Regions from separate parts of the Kitasatospora sp. NPDC002543 genome, predicted to be linked through region 3. Evidence: riboswitches for the same ligand, from Rfam matches in the RefSeq annotation. Region 3 holds a riboswitch; each other region holds the start of a gene.
The links. A riboswitch is a leader RNA that binds a small molecule or an ion and turns the genes downstream of it on or off. The one in region 3 is predicted to bind cyclic di-AMP.
Positions count from the first base shown of each region.

Region 1: another riboswitch for cyclic di-AMP. It lies ahead of ACWD4P_RS10085 (M23 family metallopeptidase); the one in region 3 lies ahead of ACWD4P_RS16235 (NlpC/P60 family protein).
Region 2: another riboswitch for cyclic di-AMP. It lies ahead of ACWD4P_RS02160 (transglycosylase family protein); the one in region 3 lies ahead of ACWD4P_RS16235 (NlpC/P60 family protein).
Region 4: another riboswitch for cyclic di-AMP. It lies ahead of ACWD4P_RS17525 (M23 family metallopeptidase); the one in region 3 lies ahead of ACWD4P_RS16235 (NlpC/P60 family protein).

Region 1 is NZ_JBSFWR010000016.1:48,066-52,268, reverse strand. Features, by position in the region: gene ACWD4P_RS10090 (APC family permease) at 1-728, opposite strand, end outside; gene ACWD4P_RS10085 (M23 family metallopeptidase) at 1,076-2,050, opposite strand; cyclic di-AMP (ydaO/yuaA leader) riboswitch at 2,053-2,190, opposite strand; gene ACWD4P_RS10080 (MFS transporter) at 2,604-4,088, shown strand; gene purB (adenylosuccinate lyase) at 4,107-4,203, opposite strand, start outside.
Region 2 is NZ_JBSFWR010000003.1:14,000-18,202, reverse strand. Features, by position in the region: gene ACWD4P_RS02165 (hypothetical protein) at 1-162, opposite strand, end outside; gene ACWD4P_RS02160 (transglycosylase family protein) at 445-1,800, opposite strand; cyclic di-AMP (ydaO/yuaA leader) riboswitch at 1,787-1,957, opposite strand; gene ACWD4P_RS02155 (hypothetical protein) at 2,418-3,377, opposite strand; gene ACWD4P_RS02150 (DUF397 domain-containing protein) at 3,936-4,199, shown strand.
Region 3 is NZ_JBSFWR010000032.1:55,396-59,598, forward strand. Features, by position in the region: gene ACWD4P_RS16225 (NYN domain-containing protein) at 1-400, shown strand, start outside; gene ACWD4P_RS16230 (C40 family peptidase) at 600-1,637, shown strand; cyclic di-AMP (ydaO/yuaA leader) riboswitch at 1,976-2,129, shown strand; gene ACWD4P_RS16235 (NlpC/P60 family protein) at 2,140-3,285, shown strand; gene ACWD4P_RS16240 (NlpC/P60 family protein) at 3,514-4,203, shown strand, end outside.
Region 4 is NZ_JBSFWR010000036.1:43,800-48,002, forward strand. Features, by position in the region: gene ACWD4P_RS17510 (TetR/AcrR family transcriptional regulator) at 1-194, opposite strand, end outside; gene ACWD4P_RS17515 (alpha/beta fold hydrolase) at 270-1,151, opposite strand; gene ACWD4P_RS17520 (YiaA/YiaB family inner membrane protein) at 1,309-1,599, opposite strand; cyclic di-AMP (ydaO/yuaA leader) riboswitch at 1,795-1,953, shown strand; gene ACWD4P_RS17525 (M23 family metallopeptidase) at 1,966-2,814, shown strand; gene ACWD4P_RS17530 (hypothetical protein) at 2,879-3,754, opposite strand; gene ACWD4P_RS17535 (GNAT family N-acetyltransferase) at 3,797-4,203, shown strand, end outside.

The DNA.
Region 1 (4,203 bases), on a different contig from region 3:
GTGGACTCGAAACCCACCCAGGACCAGAACGCGAAGAACAGGCCGAGCCCGGCCGCCGCCGGCCCCGAACTCCCCACCCCCTTCAGCGCGTTCAGCGGGTTCACGGCGGCCACCGCGATCCCGTCCGGACCGCCGCCGGAGAACAGCACCGCGAACGACACCGCGCTCAGCACCCCGATCTCCAGCACCAGCGCGACCCCGAGCACCCTGGCCGTCAGGTGCAGGTCGAACCAGGCCATCACCCCGATCACCGCCGCCCCGAACAGCGCGTACCAGCCCCAGCCCAGCTCCACCCCCAGTTGGGAACGGACCAGCCCGCGCAGCGAGTACGCGAAGAAGCCGAGGGCCGAGGCCTCGGTGACGACGTACGCGAGCACCGCGAGCAGCCCGGCCGCCATCCCGACCACCCGGCCCAGTCCGTGCGAGACGTAGCCGTAGAACGCGCCGGCCGCGGTGATGTGACGGGCCATCGCCACGTAGCCGACCGAGAACACCGTCAGCACCACCGTCGCCACGATGTACGCGGCGGGCGCGCCGGCCCCGTTGCCCTGCCCGACGATGATCGGCAGGTTGCCGGTCATCGCGGTGATCGGGGCGGCGGTGGCGAGCGCCATGAACACCACCCCGACCAGGCCGACCGAGTCCGCCTTCAACCGGTCGACGCCGCCCGGGCCGAGCCGCTCCCGTCCGGCCGTCTCCCCCGCCACGCCCCCGCTCCGGACCGCCATCCGGCCTCCTCGCCTCACTGACCCGCCCCACCGCCGGACCGGCCGGGCGCTGACCGCCCGCCAGCATGGCGCCCCGCAGGAGCCCGGCGCTTCAGCCGATCACCCGGCAGTGCGCCGGAGTTGACGCTTCGTTCGACCGCTGGAACACCCCGGGCGGCCCCGGGAACGAAAGCGGCCGGCCCGGCCGCACGAGGAGGTCCTCGTGCGGCCGGGCCGGCCTGGGCGTGTCCCGCGCCCATGTCCGCCGTGCGGCGATCACCCGGTCGAGCGGTCACCCGACATGACCATCCCGGGCGATCGGTTCGCCCGCAGCAGCGGTGGTTCCTGGTACCCCGGAGCTCTCGGGGTCAGAGCGCGACGCCGTGCGCGCGCAGGTAGGCGACCGGGTTGATGTCCGAGCCGTACTCCGAGCCGTTGCGGATCTCGAAGTGCAGGTGCGGGCCGGTCACGTTGCCGGTGGCGCCGGAGAGGCCGATCTGCTGGCCGGCGGTGACGGTCTGACCGATCCTCACACCGATCGAGGAGAGGTGCGCGTACTCGGCGTAGTGGCCGTCGGCGAGCTTGATCTCGACCTCGTTGCCGTAGGCGCCGCCGTTGCCGGCCTTGACCACGACGCCGTTGGCGATCGCGCGCAGCGGGGTGCCGGTGGAGGCGACGAAGTCCTGGCCGGTGTGGTGGCCGGAGGCCCACATCGAGCCGGCCACGCCGTAGGCGGTGCCGAGCCTCGGGTTGGCCAGCGGGGCGACGAAGCCGGAGGTGGCGGCGGCGACCGGAGTGGCGGTCACGGCCTGGGCCGGCGTGGCGACCTGGAGCTGGGTCTGGAGCTGCGCGGACGGCTTGGCGGCCTCGGTCTGCACCTGGACCTGGGCCTGCGGCTTGGCGGCCTGGGTCGCCGGAGCCGCCGGAGCGGCGGGCTTCGCCGGCGTGGCGGGCTTCGCCGGAGCGGCCGGCTTGGCCGGAGCGCCGGCATGGCCCGGCAGCGCGAGCTGCTGGCCCGGGAAGATCAGGTTCGGGTCGGCGCCGACGACCGAGCGGTTCCGCTCGTACAGCGCGTGCCAGCCGCCCTCGACGTTCCGGGCGTCGGCGATCTTGGACAGGGTGTCGCCGCCGACGACGCGGTAGCTCTCCTGCGCGGCGGCCTGGGCCGGGGCGGGGGCCTGCGCGGCCGGCTTGGCGGCGGCGGCGGCCGCGGCCGGGGCGGTGTGGGCCTGGGCGCTCATCGCGGTCACGAGCGGGAGGGCGAAGGAGACACCGGTCACGGCGGTGGCGATGCCGATGCGGGCGGCGCGGGGCAGGGCGATACGACGAGCCTGTGCAGGCATGGAAGTTTCCTCTCCGACGCCTGCGAGGTGAGCTGTCGGGTTCGGGCTGGAGTTGCCCGGCCGCGTGTGCGGCTTCACCCCTAGCCGGTCCTGGACGCCCGCGCCCTGAGGCGCGAACTCCGGTCCGGCGACTTACCTGTGGGTCCCCCGCTCCTGCCGTACAGAGTTCGTTTCGAACCACCGGGCAGCGGCAGGACTCGGCGTTCCACCCGGCGGATCCGTCCGGACTGGCCGGGCGGTCGCTGAACTAAAACCCATCCGTTCGGGTGAAGCAATGTCGATCTTTGAAAACGCAACGATCCCCCCTGCCCCGGTGACCCTCCGCAGGCCCAGGCCCACGATACGTACACAATCCATTCACCCCGCGCCACTGATCCACGACCCTGCGCCGAGATCGCCGACACTGCGCAGCCGCCCGCTCACGCACCGCCCACCCCCAACACACCCACCGGTGACCCTTGTCACTCGCGCCCCGGCAGCGCAGGATTCGCCCGTGACCACCTCCGAGGCCGGCACCCTGCGCTTGGGCACCGCGCAGGGCCGCTGGGTACTGATGGCAACGGTGCTCGGCTCCAGCATGGCGATGCTCGACGGCACCGTGGTGAACGTCGCCCTGCCCCGGATCGGCGCCGACCTCGGCGCCTCCCTGGCGTCCCTGCAGTGGACGCTGAACTCCTATCTGCTCACCCTGGCGGGCCTGATCCTGCTCGGCGGCGCGCTCGGCGACCGGTACGGGCGGCGCAAGGTCTTCCTGATCGGTGTGGTCTGGTTCGCCGTCGCCTCCGCGGCCTGCGCCGCAGCGCCGAACATCCACGTGCTGATCGCCGCCCGCGCCGTGCAGGGCATCGGCGGGGCGCTGCTCACCCCCGGCTCGCTCGCCATGCTCCAGGCCGTCTTCCACCCCGACGACCGCTCGGCGGCGGTCGGCCTCTGGTCCGGCCTCGGCGGGGTGTCGGCCGCGGTCGGCCCCTTCCTCGGCGGCTGGCTGGTGGACGGCCCCGGCTGGCGCTGGATCTTCCTGCTGAACCTGCCGCTGGCCGCCGCCGTGATCGCCGTCACCACCCGGTCGGTGCCGGAGAGCCGGGACGAGGCCGCCTCCGGTCGCTTCGACGTGCTCGGCGCCGTGCTCGCCGCCCTCGCCCTCGGCGCGGTCACCTACGCGCTGACCGCGGCCGGCGAGGGCCTGTCCCCCGCCGTCTGGGTCAGCGGGGTGCTGGGGCTGGCGCTCGGCGCCGCCTTCGTGGCGGTCGAGCGCCGCGCCCCCGAACCGATGCTGCCGCTGGGGCTGTTCTCCTCCCGGCTGTTCACCGCGGTGAACCTGGTCACCCTGTGCGTGTACGCGGCGTTCAGCGGCGTCTTCTTCCTCCTGGTGGTGCAGCTCCAGATCGTGTCCGGCTTCTCGCCGCTGGTCTCGGGCTTCGCCCTGGTGCCGATCACCGTGCTGATGCTGACGCTGTCCGCGCGCGCCGGACGCCTCGGCAAGCGGATCGGCCCGCGTGTCCCGCTGACCGTCGGCCCGCTGCTGTGCGCCGCCGGGGTGCTGCTGATGCTGCGCATCGGCCCCGACTCCTCGTACTGGGTGGACGTGCTGCCCGCCGTCGCGGTGATGGGCTGCGGGATGACACTGCTGGTCGCGCCGCTGACGGCGACGGTGCTGGCCGCCGTCGAGGTCCGGCACGCGGGCATCGCCAGCGGGGTCAACAACGCCGCCGCCCGCGCGGCCGGCCTGCTCGCGGTGGCCGCCCTGCCGGCGCTGGCCGGGCTGAGCGGCGACGCCTACCGGGTGCCCTCCTCGGTCGACTCGGCCTTCCACACCGCGATGCTGATCTGCGCCGGTCTGCTGGCGGCCGGCGGGCTGATCGCCGCCGCGACCGTACGGGGCAACGTCCTGGCCCCCGAGGCGGCGCAGCCGGTGGCCGAGCCGAACTGCGACTGGCCGTGCGGCCCCACCGCTCCGCCGCTGGACCCGGGCCACGTCCCCACGACGCGCGAGGGACCCGCCACCGGTCCGGCGGCAGGGCCCTCGGCTCAGGCCTGACGAGGGCCTGACGACACGTCAGAGAATGTCGGCCGGCGCGTACTTGGCGGCGTCCGGGTAGGCGGCCGCGACGGCCTCCACCTGGCGGACGACCTCCGCGACCTGGGCACCGGCC
Region 2 (4,203 bases), on a different contig from region 3:
GTGTCCGTCGGCCGCCTCGCCGGTGCGGGTCTCGGTGCGACGGCCGCGCGCCAGGTAGTCGCGCAGGACCAGTTCGACGGCGTCCTGGGGGCTCTTGGTGCCGGAGAGCATCATCGCGTCGATCGCGAGGTTCGCGTCGAGCGTGACGGTGACCTGGGCCATGTGACTCCTCCTCGGGTGCAGAGCAGCAGCATGCCCGCTGGGGCGGGGATCCACCACGGGACAGGGCGGAACCGCCGGAGGAGAGCCCGGAACCGTCGGCGGGAACGCCGGAACCCCCGGGGAGAGCGACCAGACTCTCCCCGGGGGTGGCGGATGGTCAGCGTGGGGATGACGGCCGACGGCCGACGGCTGACAGCTGACAGATGATGAAATCTGTCAGCTGTTATCCGTCAGCCGTCATTCGTCATTCGTCGTCCGAACGCCGTCGTCCGTGCGCCGTCCTCAGACCCGGCCGGCGAAGTCCGGGGCCCAGTTGGCGATGCTCTGCTCGCGGACGCCCGAGCTCGGGTTGGCGGCCTCGACGTACTTGCCGTTGCCGACGTAGATCGCGACGTGGTAGACGCCGGAGTCCTTGCCGTTGTTGGACCAGAACAGCAGGTCGCCCGGCTGGAGGCTGTCCAGCGAGACGTGGGTGCTGGCCGCGGCCTGGTCGGCGGCGACGCGCGGGACGGAGATGCCCGCGGCGCGCAGCGCGGCCTGGGTCAGGCCGGAGCAGTCCCAGCCGCCGTTGCCGGTGCCGCCGTAGACGTACGCCTGACCGACCTTCGACTCGGCGAAGGAGACCGCGGCGGCCATGCTGCCGGTGGCAGCCGGAGCCTGGGTCTGGGTCTGGGTCTGCGGAGCGGGCTTGGCGGCCGGCTTGGCGGCCGGGGCCTGGGCCTGCGCGGTCGGCTGGGCGTTCACGGCACCGCCGTTCGCGGACTGACCGGACTTCTGCGAGCGGTCGAACCAGGTGAAGTCCGAGCCGGACTTGCCGGTGGAGGACGGGGCGGCCTGGGCCTGGCCGTTGCCGCCGAAGGACAGCTGCTGGCCCGGGTAGATGGTGTCCGGGCCCTCGGTCAGGGTGCCGCGGTTGAGCTCGTAGAGCCGCTGCCAGCCGCCCTGCACCTGGTGCTGGTCGGCGATGGCGGACAGCCAGTCGCCCTGGACCACGGTGTAGTCGGCGCCCTGGGCCTGCTGCGGGCCCTTCTTGACCCAGTCGCTCCGGTTGCCCGTGGCGGCGTTGCCCGTGGCGGCCTGCGCGCCGTCCTGGGCGGGCGCGGCGGGCTTCGCGGCGGGGGCCTGGGGCTGCGCCGGCTTGGCGGCGGGCTTCGCCGCCGGAGCCGCCGGGGCGGCCGGCTTGGCGCTCTGCGCGGGCTTGGTGGCGGTCGAGCCCGCCGAGGTGTCGACGGAGGCGGCGGCGCCTCCCTTGGTGAGGCCGGCCTGGACCGAGCACACCGGCCAGGCGCCGGGGCCCTGCGAGGCGAGGACCTTCTCGGCGACGGAGATCTGCTGGTCCTTGGTGGCCAGGTCGGCGCGCGCCGCGAAGGCGGTGCCGCCGAAGGCGGACCAGGTGCTGGAGGTGAACTGGAGCCCGCCGTAGAAGCCGTTGCCGGTGTTGATGGCCCAGTTGCCGCCGCTCTCGCACTGGGCGACCTTGTCCCAGGTGGCGACGGAGGCGGCCGAGGCGGTGCCCGACGTGAGGCAGGGGACGGTGAGGCCGACGCCCGCGACGCCGAGGGCGGCGATCACGCGGCGGGTGCGGCTGGACAGGCGAGTGCCGTTGGTGGGCAGCATGAAGACGCGGTCCTCTCCCACGCCTGCGAGGTGAGCTGTCGGATTCGGGCTGGAGTTGCCCGGCCGCGCTGTGGGCGCGGCTTCACCCCTAGCCCTGGACCGTTCCGAAGACCGGTCCGGGGCGACTTACCTGTGGGTCCCCCGCTCCTGCCGTGGTGCGTTTTCGCGTTTCCAGGACATCCGACGGCAGGACTCGGCGTTGCGGATGAACCGGGTTCGTGTGGTCACGAACGGGGAGCACGTTAATCAGACTCAAGTTCAAACTGCAAACCACTGTGATGTGCATCACGGTTTAGTGGGAACTGCCAAAATCGCCGTCCATCAAGATCGAAAATGATCGTTTTCAAGCAATGTCATTGCGGAAGTCAACAACTGGCTGTGCCTCAGGAGCGGCGTGACGATGTGTCGAATCGTGGAGTCGCGCACGCCGGGAGGTGGGGGAGCGGTCGCGATCCGCGCGCTCGGATCCGCGCTCCCTTTTTCCTTTCAAATGGCTCCAGAAAGGCCAGAACGGACATTTCGCTTCGACGGCTCCGCGACTTCCGCACTTGACGGGACGTGCGGGAGGGCAAGCCGAAGGGCCCGGAACGGAAGCCGTTCCGGGCCCTTCGGTGCGCGCGGGCGGCGCGCGGTGTCGACTACTGCCCGAGGGGGCCCTCGGCGGCCGCGTGGGCGCCGCGAGCGCCCTCCGGGGCCCCCTCGGCCCCGGAGGCGGCCGCTGCCTCCGCCTCGGCCCGCGCCAGGTCCTCCGGGGACGGCGCGGGCAGGGCGGCCAGGTAGGTGGAGGCGATCAGCTGGCCGACCGACGGGTACGCGCCCAGCGGCGCGGCCGACGGGCAGCCGGTCTCCTCGGCCGCGGTGGCGAGCAGCTCGGAGTCCGCCTCCGGACCGATCACCAGCGGGGCCAGCGCCGGGCGCTGCGAGCCGGTCTCCTTGAGGTGGTTGACGGCCGCGGCCACCGAGCCGGGCACGTCGAGCGCGGCGGCGACGACCGGTACGGCCAGCCGCGCGGCCAGCAGCACGCCGGTGATGCCGGCCGCGGCGGCCGCGTCCTCGCCGCCGACGGTGGTCAGCACCACGCCGTCCGCGGCGGTCGCGATGGCGAACAGCCGGGCGCGGTCGGCCCGGGCCAGCCCGGCCTCGGACAGGCGGACGTGCACGGCCTCGGCCAGCAGCGGGTGCGGGCCCAGCGGGTCGGTGACGGGCGCGCCGTACTCGGCGGCGAGCGCGTGAAGCTCGGTCAGGAAGGTGTGCGGACCGGGCACCAGCGGCACCAGGACGGGCGTCGGAAGCCCCGCCTCGGCGGCCATGGCCAGCAGCTCGGCGACGGTGCGGTCCTCGCCGTCCACGCCCTCGGGGCCGTTGCCGGGGAGGTAGCCGACCGCGGTCCGGACGCCGTTCTGCTCGGTGCGGACGATCGAGAGCAACTCCTCGACGACCGAGCGGGACTCGGGCCCGGCGGTCGCGGGCACGGCGAGCACCAGGGCCGGGGCGCCGGCCGGGATCTCGGGGCGCTCGGGACGACGGTGGCGCCCCCGCGCACGGGAGCCTGGAGTGCGGACGGGCAGTGGCGCGCCCGGGATGGCTGCGGTGCTCATGCCGGAGATCGTAGGACATCGGCCCGTCCGGCTTGCAGTCGGCTGCCGTACGGGTTTCGCGCGGTCATGGTGCGGAGCCGGTGCGTCTGCGGCACGGCTCCGGGCGCTTTGCCTACAATCCGGACATTCTTCGCCCAACCTCCGTGCGATCACCGGCGCTTGCCCGGACGTCGTCGGAGGGGGCGGGCGTTGCATCCGGGGCGCGTGAGATGTCTCACAGCATGAGGTCGGCCTGACGGAGGGTCACAGGCGTGCGACTCCCGGCATTCGAAGATCAACATTCAGCGGGGAGATGCTCACGGCCGGTTATCGCGGGCTCGACGATTCATCGGCTATGTCCGTTTACGTACCGTCAGGAGAAGGGCCCGTGAAGAGTTCGCGGCTGAGGGTAAAAGGCCTCGTGCACCTGCAATGTCCCGTGCTGATGCACGTGCACTGCGGCTATCATCGCGTCAAGTGAGGCGTTGTGCCGGACCGGTACGGGGCCGGTCCGTTCGTTTCGGCGGCGCCGGGGGCGCCGCGCAGGACGACAACTCCGGAGCTCTTCGGGAGATTTATATGCACGACTCGCAGGACAAGCACGGCTCGTACGAGACCTACAACGGGATGGCCGCCACCGACCTCCAGGGGGTGGTCTGGCAGAAGAGCCTGCACAGCAACTCCCAGGGCAACTGCGTCGAGTTCGCGGCCCTGCCGGGCGGCGACGTGGCGATGCGCAACTCGCGGTTCCCGGACGGTCCCGCGCTGATCTACACCCGGGCCGAGATCGCCGCCCTGCTGCTGGGGGCGAAGGACGGGGAGTTCGACCACCTGGCGGTCTGACCGA
Region 3 (4,203 bases):
GGACCAGCTGCTGGCGATCCCCCAGGTGCATCTGGTGGTGGACGGCTACAACGTGACCAAGACCGGCTATCCGGCGCTGCCGCTGGAGCAGCAGCGGATCCGGCTGCTGGGCGGGCTGGCGATGCTGGCCCAGCGGACGCAGGCGGAGGTCACCTGCGTCTTCGACGGGCAGGACCTGGACGTCCCGGTGATCATGGCGCCACCGCGCGGGGTCCGGGTGCGGTTCAGCCGGACCGGCGAGACGGCCGACGAGCTGATCCGCCGTCTGGTGCGGGCCGAGCCGCAGGGCCGTCCGGTGGTCGTGGTCTCCACCGACCGGGAGGTCGCGGAGGGCGTGCGGAAGGCGGGCGCGCGCCCCGTGGCATCGGTGCTGCTGCTCAATCGGCTGGCCCGGCCGTGACCTCGGCCCGGGCCTCATGATGCCTGGTCAGAGGGGATTCCGGGGCGTTGTGCGGGTCCGGTGAAGTCAGTGTGGGGAGTGAGGTTCACGCCTTCGGGGGAGTGGCAGAACGGATAGATCTTCACTAGTGTCTGGCGTCAAACCTATTTTCCGGAATCTCATCCCATCAGGTGAGTCCGATGGAGAAGGAGCCGGTCCCTTGGCCTCCCACCGCCGTCCCAAGCAGCCGAGCCGCGCACGGATCTCCGTGCTCACCGCCGCCGCTGCGACCGCGGTCGCCCTCTCCGCCCAGGTGGCCGCGCACGCCGCGCCGCAGCCGAACAAGACCGACGTCAAGGCGCAGATCGACCAGCTCCAGGAGGAGCAGGAGCAGGCGGCCGAGAAGTACAACGGCGCCAAGGAGCGGGCCGACCAGCTGCGCAAGCAGTCCGACCAGCTGCAGGACCAGGTGGCCCGCAGCCAGGAGCAGATGACCCAGCTCCAGGGCGGCCTCGCCGAGGTGGCGGGTGAGCAGTACCGCGCCGGCGGCATCGACCCGTCCGTCCAGCTGATGCTCTCCTCCGACCCGTCCGGCTACCTGGAGAAGGCCTCCACCGTCCAGCAGGCCAGCACCAGTCAGGCCGAGGCGCTCAAGGGCCTGCTGGACCAGCAGCGCCGGCTGGACCAGGAGAAGACCGAGGCGGCCGCCGTGCTGGCCTCGCTGGACACCACCACCAAGGACCTGAACCAGGCCAAGGCGGACGTCAACACCAAGCTGAAGGCCGCCCAGGACCTGCTGAACTCGCTGAGCGCCTCCGACCGCGCCGCGCTGAAGGCCCAGCAGGCGCAGGACGACCGCGCCTCGCGCGGCGCCGACCGGGTCGACCTCGGCAGCCTGCCGCAGGCCAGCGGCTACGCGGCCGTGGCGCTGTCCAAGGCGATGAGCAAGCAGGGTTCGCCGTACGTCTGGGGCGCCACCGGGTCGACCACCTTCGACTGCTCGGGCCTGATGGTCTGGTCGTACGGGCAGGCCGGCGTCTCGCTGCCGCGCACCTCGCAGGAGCAGGGCCACTACGGCACCCGGGTGCCGTCGCTGGACCAGGCCCAGCCGGGCGACCTGGTGATCTACGGCTCCGACATGCACCACGTCGGGATGTACATCGGCAACGGCATGGTGGTCCACGCGCCGCACACCGGTGACGTGGTGAAGGTGATGAAGGCCGACGCGATGCCGATCAACACCATCCGCCGGGTCTGACGGCCCGACACGCCGGAGGCCTCCGTCGGGGGGCCTGTGAAAAGCGCCACCCCTCGTGCGGGGGGTGGCGTTCGGCTTCCGCCCCTTTGTGACCACATGCTGAGAAGTGATCAGCCATGTGTGCACCAGTGGTCACCATCGGTCATTTTCACAAAGGAACTTGGGTAATCTTCTGTCTTTTTTCTGACAAGGATTTGAACGGATCACGGTTCAGTTACTAGGGTCATGCTCCGAACCACCGCACTGTCGATCGCCCAGCCAGGGTGGCGGCGGTGGTTACCGTCGAGTTCGTGAGGCAGCGGGGCAGGTCGAAACGACTGCCCGACAGGGGAGCCCAGCAATCGGGGGCGCTGCGGAGCGGAGCCGGGGAACCACGTTCCTCCGGGGTGAATCGGCGCCAGGTCGGCCGGTGGAACGGCCGTGAGGCGTCGTAGGGCATGCTTCCGGCCCGAACCCGTCAGCTCACCCGGTAGGCGGACGTAGGAAGAAGGAGTCCGCCTTCGTGGCGTCCCATCGTCGTCCCAAGCCCGCAGGCCGGGCCCGCGTCTCGATCCTGACCGGTGTCGCCGCCGCGGCCGTCGTGCTGTCCGCACAGGGCGCCCACGCCGACCCGCAGCCGACCAAGGACCAGGTCAAGGGCCAGGTCGACCAGCTCAACGAGCAGGCCGAGGTCGCGACCGAGAACTACAACGCCGCCCAGGCCAAGCAGCAGGAGCTGGAGAAGCAGGTCTCCGGGCTGCAGGACCAGGTGGCCCGTCAGCAGGCCCAGGTCACCGAGCTCCAGGGCGGACTGGCCGAGATCGCCGGCGAGCAGTACCGCAACGGGGGGATATCCCCGACCGTCCAGCTGATGTTCTCGTCCAGCCCGGACACCTTCCTCAGCCAGGCCGGCGCGCTGAACCAGGCCGGTGACACCCAGAAGGGTCAGCTGAAGGAGCTCCAGGCGCAGCAGCGCAAGCTCGACCAGGACCGCAACGAGGCCCAGGGCAAGCTCGCCGAGCTGGAGTCGACCACCCAGCAGCTGAAGGCCGCCAAGGAGGACGTCCAGGGCAAGCTGAAGGCGGCCCAGGACCTGCTCAACACGCTGACCGAGCAGGAGCGCCAGGCGCTGCGCCAGGCCGAGGAGAAGGCCGCGGCCGACGCCAAGACCAAGGCCGACGCCGCCGCCGCGCAGCAGGCGCAGGCCGACCGCGCCTCGCGCGACAACAGCCGCAGCGACCTGTCGGGCGGCTCGTCGGGCTCGTCCGCCTCGACCGGCTCGACCGCCTCCTCCCCGGTGAAGGTGGCCCCGGGCAGCTCGCGCGGTGCCGCCGCCCTCTCGGCCGCCGCGTCCAAGATCGGCAGCCCGTACGTCTGGGGCGCCACCGGCCCCGGCTCCTTCGACTGCTCCGGCCTGATGGTCTGGGCGTTCAACCAGGCCGGCGTGTCGCTGCCGCGCACCTCCCAGGCGCAGGCCTCGGCCGGCACCCGGATCGGTACGGACCTCTCCCAGGCCCAGCCCGGCGACCTGCTGATCTTCTACGGGGACGCCCACCACGTCGGCATCTACGCTGGCAACGGCCAGGTGCTGCACGCGCCCCGCACCGGGACGAACGTGCGCTACGAGGCGGTCACCAACATGCCGCTGACCTCCATCGTGCGGGTCTGATCCCCGCTCGAACGCCTCCGGGCCCGGCCTTCCCCAGGGAAGGCCGGGCCTGCGGCTTTTCCGGCGGGCCGATCTGATGTCCGATTGGCGGTCGAATATTCGGGTTCGGAAGGGTTTGGAATCGGTTGCCCTGACTCGCTAACGTCTGCCACCGGACTCCCCGCTCGACGGCCGCCCGTCGTGGTGCGGCGGCGGGGGCCGCGCCGCAGGATTGGAGCCGCTGCCGCCATGCCCGTGCACCGCCGTTCCCAACTGCTCGCCCGGGCGCTGGTGCTGACCGCGGCCGCCGCCACCACGCTGGGCGTGGCCGCCGGAGGCCGTGCCCAGGCCGCCCCCGGCAGCCCGGACCCGGCCGACCGTCAGGACGTCAAGACGCAGGTGGAGCAGCTGTACGACGAGGCCGAGCAGGCGTCCGAGAAGTTCAACGCGGCGCAGGAGGCCCAGCGGCGGCTCCAGGGCGAGACCACGATCCTCCAGGGCGAGATCGCCGTGGCCCAGGACCAGCTCAACGAGCTGCGCGGCGACCTGGCGACGGTGGCCGGCGCCGAGTACCGCGGCGGCGGGATGACCCAGACCGCCCAGCTCATCCTCTCGCCCGACCCGGAGGGCTACCTGGCCCGCGCCCGCACCCAGGGCCAGGCCGCCGTGCGCCAGCAGGAGACCGTGCACGAGCTGGTCACCCGGCAGCGCCGGCTCGACCAGCGCCGCACCGAGGCGGCCGACAAGCTCGCCGAGCTGGACCTGACCCGTCGTTCGCTCGCCGACACCAAGCAGGAGATCCAGCAGCGGCTGGCCAGGGCGCAGAAGCTGCTGAACGGCCTGGGCCCCGCCGAACGGGCCCGGATCACGGCCCAGGACGCCCGGGACGCCGAGCAGCGCGCCACCCGGGGCACCGACCGGCTGGACCTCGGCACCGCC
Region 4 (4,203 bases), on a different contig from region 3:
TCCCCGGTGACCCGGACGGCGATCAGCCGCCGCAGTTCGGCGAGGCCGCCGCTGACGTGCTTGTACAGCGAGGGGGTGGCGACCCCGGCCCGGGCGGCGACGGCCGCCAGGGTGAGGGCCTCGGGGCCCTGCTCGTCGATGAGGGTGAGGGCGTGGTCGACGACCTGGTCGGGGGTCAGTCCTACGCGGGGCATGGGTTCGGGCTCTCCGTACGGATGGGATCGGGCGGACGGGTCGGGCGGGGTGCGGCCGGGCAGGGGCCCGCGGGCTCAGCCGAGTTCGGCGAGGAACGGCAGCAGGGCGTCCGCGGTGGCCGCCGGGTTGTCGGCCATCGGGTAGTGCCCGGACCCCTCGATCATCGCCTTCCGGGCGCCGAGTGCGGCGGCCTGCCGGTCGGCGACCAGCTCCGGCTTCGGGAAGTCGGGGTCCTTGTCGCCCATGACGACCAGCGCCGGGCACCGCACCGCGGCCGTCCAGCCGACCGGCGCCGAGTCGCCGTGGACGTACCCGCGGGTGGCCGCCTTGCGCCCCGGGGTGCGCAGCGCGGCGACCAGCCCGTCCACGTACGCGTCGAAGTCGGCGGGCTTGGCGCCGGGGAAGGCCATCCGGCGCAGGTAGAAGCCCCAGGAGGCCGGCCAGTGCACGAGGGCCGCGCCCAGCAGGCCCATGGCGCCGCGCATCAGGGCGCCCGGCGGCGGGTTCTCGACGAAGGCGTCGATCAGGACGATCCCGGCGACCCGCTCGGGCGCGTCCCCGGCGGCCCTGACGACGGTCGCCCCGGTGTAGGAGTTCCCGGCGAGGACGGCGCGCTCGATGCCGAGGTGGTCGAGCAGGGCGAGGACGTCGCCGGCGATGGCGGCCGGGCCGTAGTCGTCCCAGGCGATCGAGGACTCGCCGAAGCCCCGCAGGTCCATGGTGACGACCCGGTGGCCGGCGGCGGTGAGCAGCGGGCGCAGGTGCCGGTACGCGGCCCGGCTGTCGAGCATGCCCGGCAGCAGGACCACGGGGGTGCCCTCGCCGTGCCGGGTGTCGTCGAAGGCGATCCGGCCTCCGGGGACGGTCAGGTACTGGGTGGTCGGGGTGGTGGTGCCGTTCACGGGGTCCTCCTCGGGCCGCCGGTGCGGGGCATCGGCGGTGCCGCCGATAGCCATAAAGCTAAGGCTAATAGCCTTAGCCGTCAAGCGGTCGGCGGCGCACCGGAGCGGACGGGGCGGGGAGCGGACGGGGGAGGAGTGGACGGGGCGAGGGGGGCGCGGGAGGAGGGGGCGGTGCCGTGCGGGGGCGGTGCGGTGCGGGGGCGCGGAGCGGTCAGACCCCCTCGACCTTGAACGGGTCGTGCTCGCTGAGCAGCTTCTCCAGCCGGGCCTGGTCCACCCGGGTGACCATCTCGTTCGACTCCTGCCGGTCCCGGATCACCTTCGCCAGCGTGAACGCGGAGGTGACGGTGTAGAGGAGTCCGATCCCCAGGAAGGCCCGGGTCCACCCGCCGACCGGCAGGTAGGCGATCCCGGCGGCGAGTGCGGTGCCCGACAGGGCGAAGGACAGGACGGACTGGATGTAGTACGCGGACGTGGTGCGGCTCTGCATCGGTGCGCTCATGGCGTCAGGATGCGGCCGTCGGATCGGACCGCACATGAGTATGGGTACTCAGATGGGGCCGTGCATGAGGGGCCGTTCGTTGACGTCCGATCATCTGTCCGCGGGCTGCTCCGAACGGATGGCTTGGAATCAGAGCCTCCTAGGATTAACGTTTGATAACGCAGCGCGGTTGTCAACGCCGTAACCAGACGGCACCGTGCGCCGTCGCCTAATCCCGACGACCGGCCCCCGGGCAGGTCAGGGAGCCGGGGAACCACGTTCCTTGGGGTGAATCGGCGGGGCTCCGGCCCGGCCGTAGGAGACCTTCCTGCTCCGAACCCGTCAGCTAACCCGGTAGGCGCGAAGGAAGGAAAGGAGCGCGCCTCCGTGGCGTCGACGCACACCCCGGCACACCCGGTCGGCCCCGCAGCCGGTACCCAGCTCCTCGACCACCCCGGCACGGACGGACCCGAGCCCTTCGGCCCGGACGACTTCGCCGCGGAGGCCGAGACCAACCGCCACCGGATGCCGCGTCAGACCCGCGGAGCCTCCCCGCTGCTCGGCGTCACCGCCGTGGCCGCCACCCTGGGCGCCACCGGCTTCGCCTCGGCGACCCCGGCCGCCGCCCCCGCCATCGAGGCCCCGGACGAGACCCCGCTCGCCCTCTCCGCGGACCCCGGCCTCGCGCTCGCCGCCCGCATCCAGAGCCAGGCCGACAGCCAGCGCACCGCCGCCGAGGAGACCGCCCGGCTCCAGGCCGCGCAGGAGGCCGAGGCCAAGGCCGCCGCCAAGGAGGCCGAGGCCAAGCGCGCCGCCGAGGAGGCCGAACGGGCCAAGGCCGCCGCGCTCGTCCTCCCCGTGGACGACTACCGGCTCTCCGCCCACTACGGACAGAGCGCCCGCTACTGGGCCAACCTGCACACCGGCCTGGACTTCGCCGCCGACACCGGCACCCCGGTCCACGCGCTCGGCCAGGGCACCATCACCTCGGCCGGCTGGGCCGGCTCGTACGGCTACCGGATCGTCGAGACCCTGCCCGACGGCACCGAGATCTGGTACTGCCACCTCTCCGCGATCACCAAGGGCTCCGGCAAGGTCGCCGCCGGCCAGCAGATCGGCAAGGTCGGCGCGACCGGCAACGTCACCGGCCCGCACCTGCACATGGAGGTCCGCCCCGGCGGCGGTGCCCCGGTCGACCCGGAGCCCTGGCTCCAGCAGCGCGGCCTCAACCCCTGACGCACCCGCGGAAGCCCCCGAGCCGGAGCCGCGGCACCGGCCCGGGGGCTTCCCGCGCGGCCACTCACTCCTCGGCGGGCAGCTGCGCCAGGTACGCCTCGATCTCCTCCGGGCCGGGCTCCGGCGCCAGCTCCGGGAACTCCGTCACCAGCAGCCGCGGCAGTCCCGGCACCGTCCACCCGCCGAGCAGGTCGAGCGCCGCGTCGACCGCCGCCTCCTCGAACCGCCCGAAGTCCCCGGCCAGTTCGTCCGGCATCGGCCGGCCCAGCGCGGTCAGCTCGGCCAGGTTGCGGTAGCTGCGCCGCATCAGGCCCTGCTCCAGCAGCCGCCGCGCGCCGTCCGTGGCCATGCCGACCGACAGCACCCGGCCCGGGCCCCAGCCCTGCTCGTCCGGCTCGTCCAGCCAGCCGGCCGGAGCCAGCGCCTCGAACGCGGCCAGCCGCTCCTCCTCCGGGAGCTCCCCGAAGCCGGCCAGCCAGTCCCGCACCGCCGCCCCGTCCGTCACGTCCACCCCGTACGCGTGCAGCAGCAGCGCGTACAGCCGGGGCCAGGTCACCAGGTCGGCGCGGCGCAGCAGCCCGGCCGCGACCTCGCCCTGCCACTCGGCCTCCGCGTGCAGCCGCTCCTGGCGCTTGGCGTTCAGCCGCCGGGCCGCCCGCTGGTGGTCGACCAGCAGCCGGACGGCGTCGCCGTAGGCGAGCGGGTCCTCCTCGGGCGCGGGTTGGACGTACAGGTGGAGGCGCTCGTACAGCAGGTGCTCCACCGCGCCGGAGGTCAGTTCGGGCCAGCCGTCGTGCATCCTGCCCTCGCCCAGCTCCAGCAGCGCCAGCACCGCGCGCAGCGGCCCCTCGGCCACCGGCGCGCGGCCCTGCTCGGCCGCCCAGGCGAGCAGGTCGGCGGCCTTGGTGCGCGGGGCGAGCCGCAGGTCTTCGTCGTTCATAGTCCGAACGGTAGCCGCCGGGCGGGGATAGGGTCGGCAGCCATGGTCCCCGTACGACTCACCGGCCCGCGACTGGCCGTCCGCGAGTACCACCACACCGAGGAGGACGTGGACGCGCTGCACGCGCTGTTCGGCGACCCGGAGGTCACCCGCCACCTGCCCTTCGGGCCGAGCGGCCGGGAGGACTGCGCCGACCAGATCGAGCTGTACCTGGAGGAGGCGATGGCCGAGGAGCGGGACACCTACCGGCTCGCCGTCACCAGGCTCGCCGACGCCGGGGAGCCGGACGACGCGACGCCGATCGGGCAGGCCTCGCTCACCCTCGAAGGACACCGCGCCGCCGGGATCGGGTGCGTGCTGGCCCGCGGCTGCTGGGGCCGCGGCTACGCCCGCGAGACCGTCGGCCTGCTCTGCGGCCTCGCCTTCGGCGCCCTGGACCTGCACCGGCT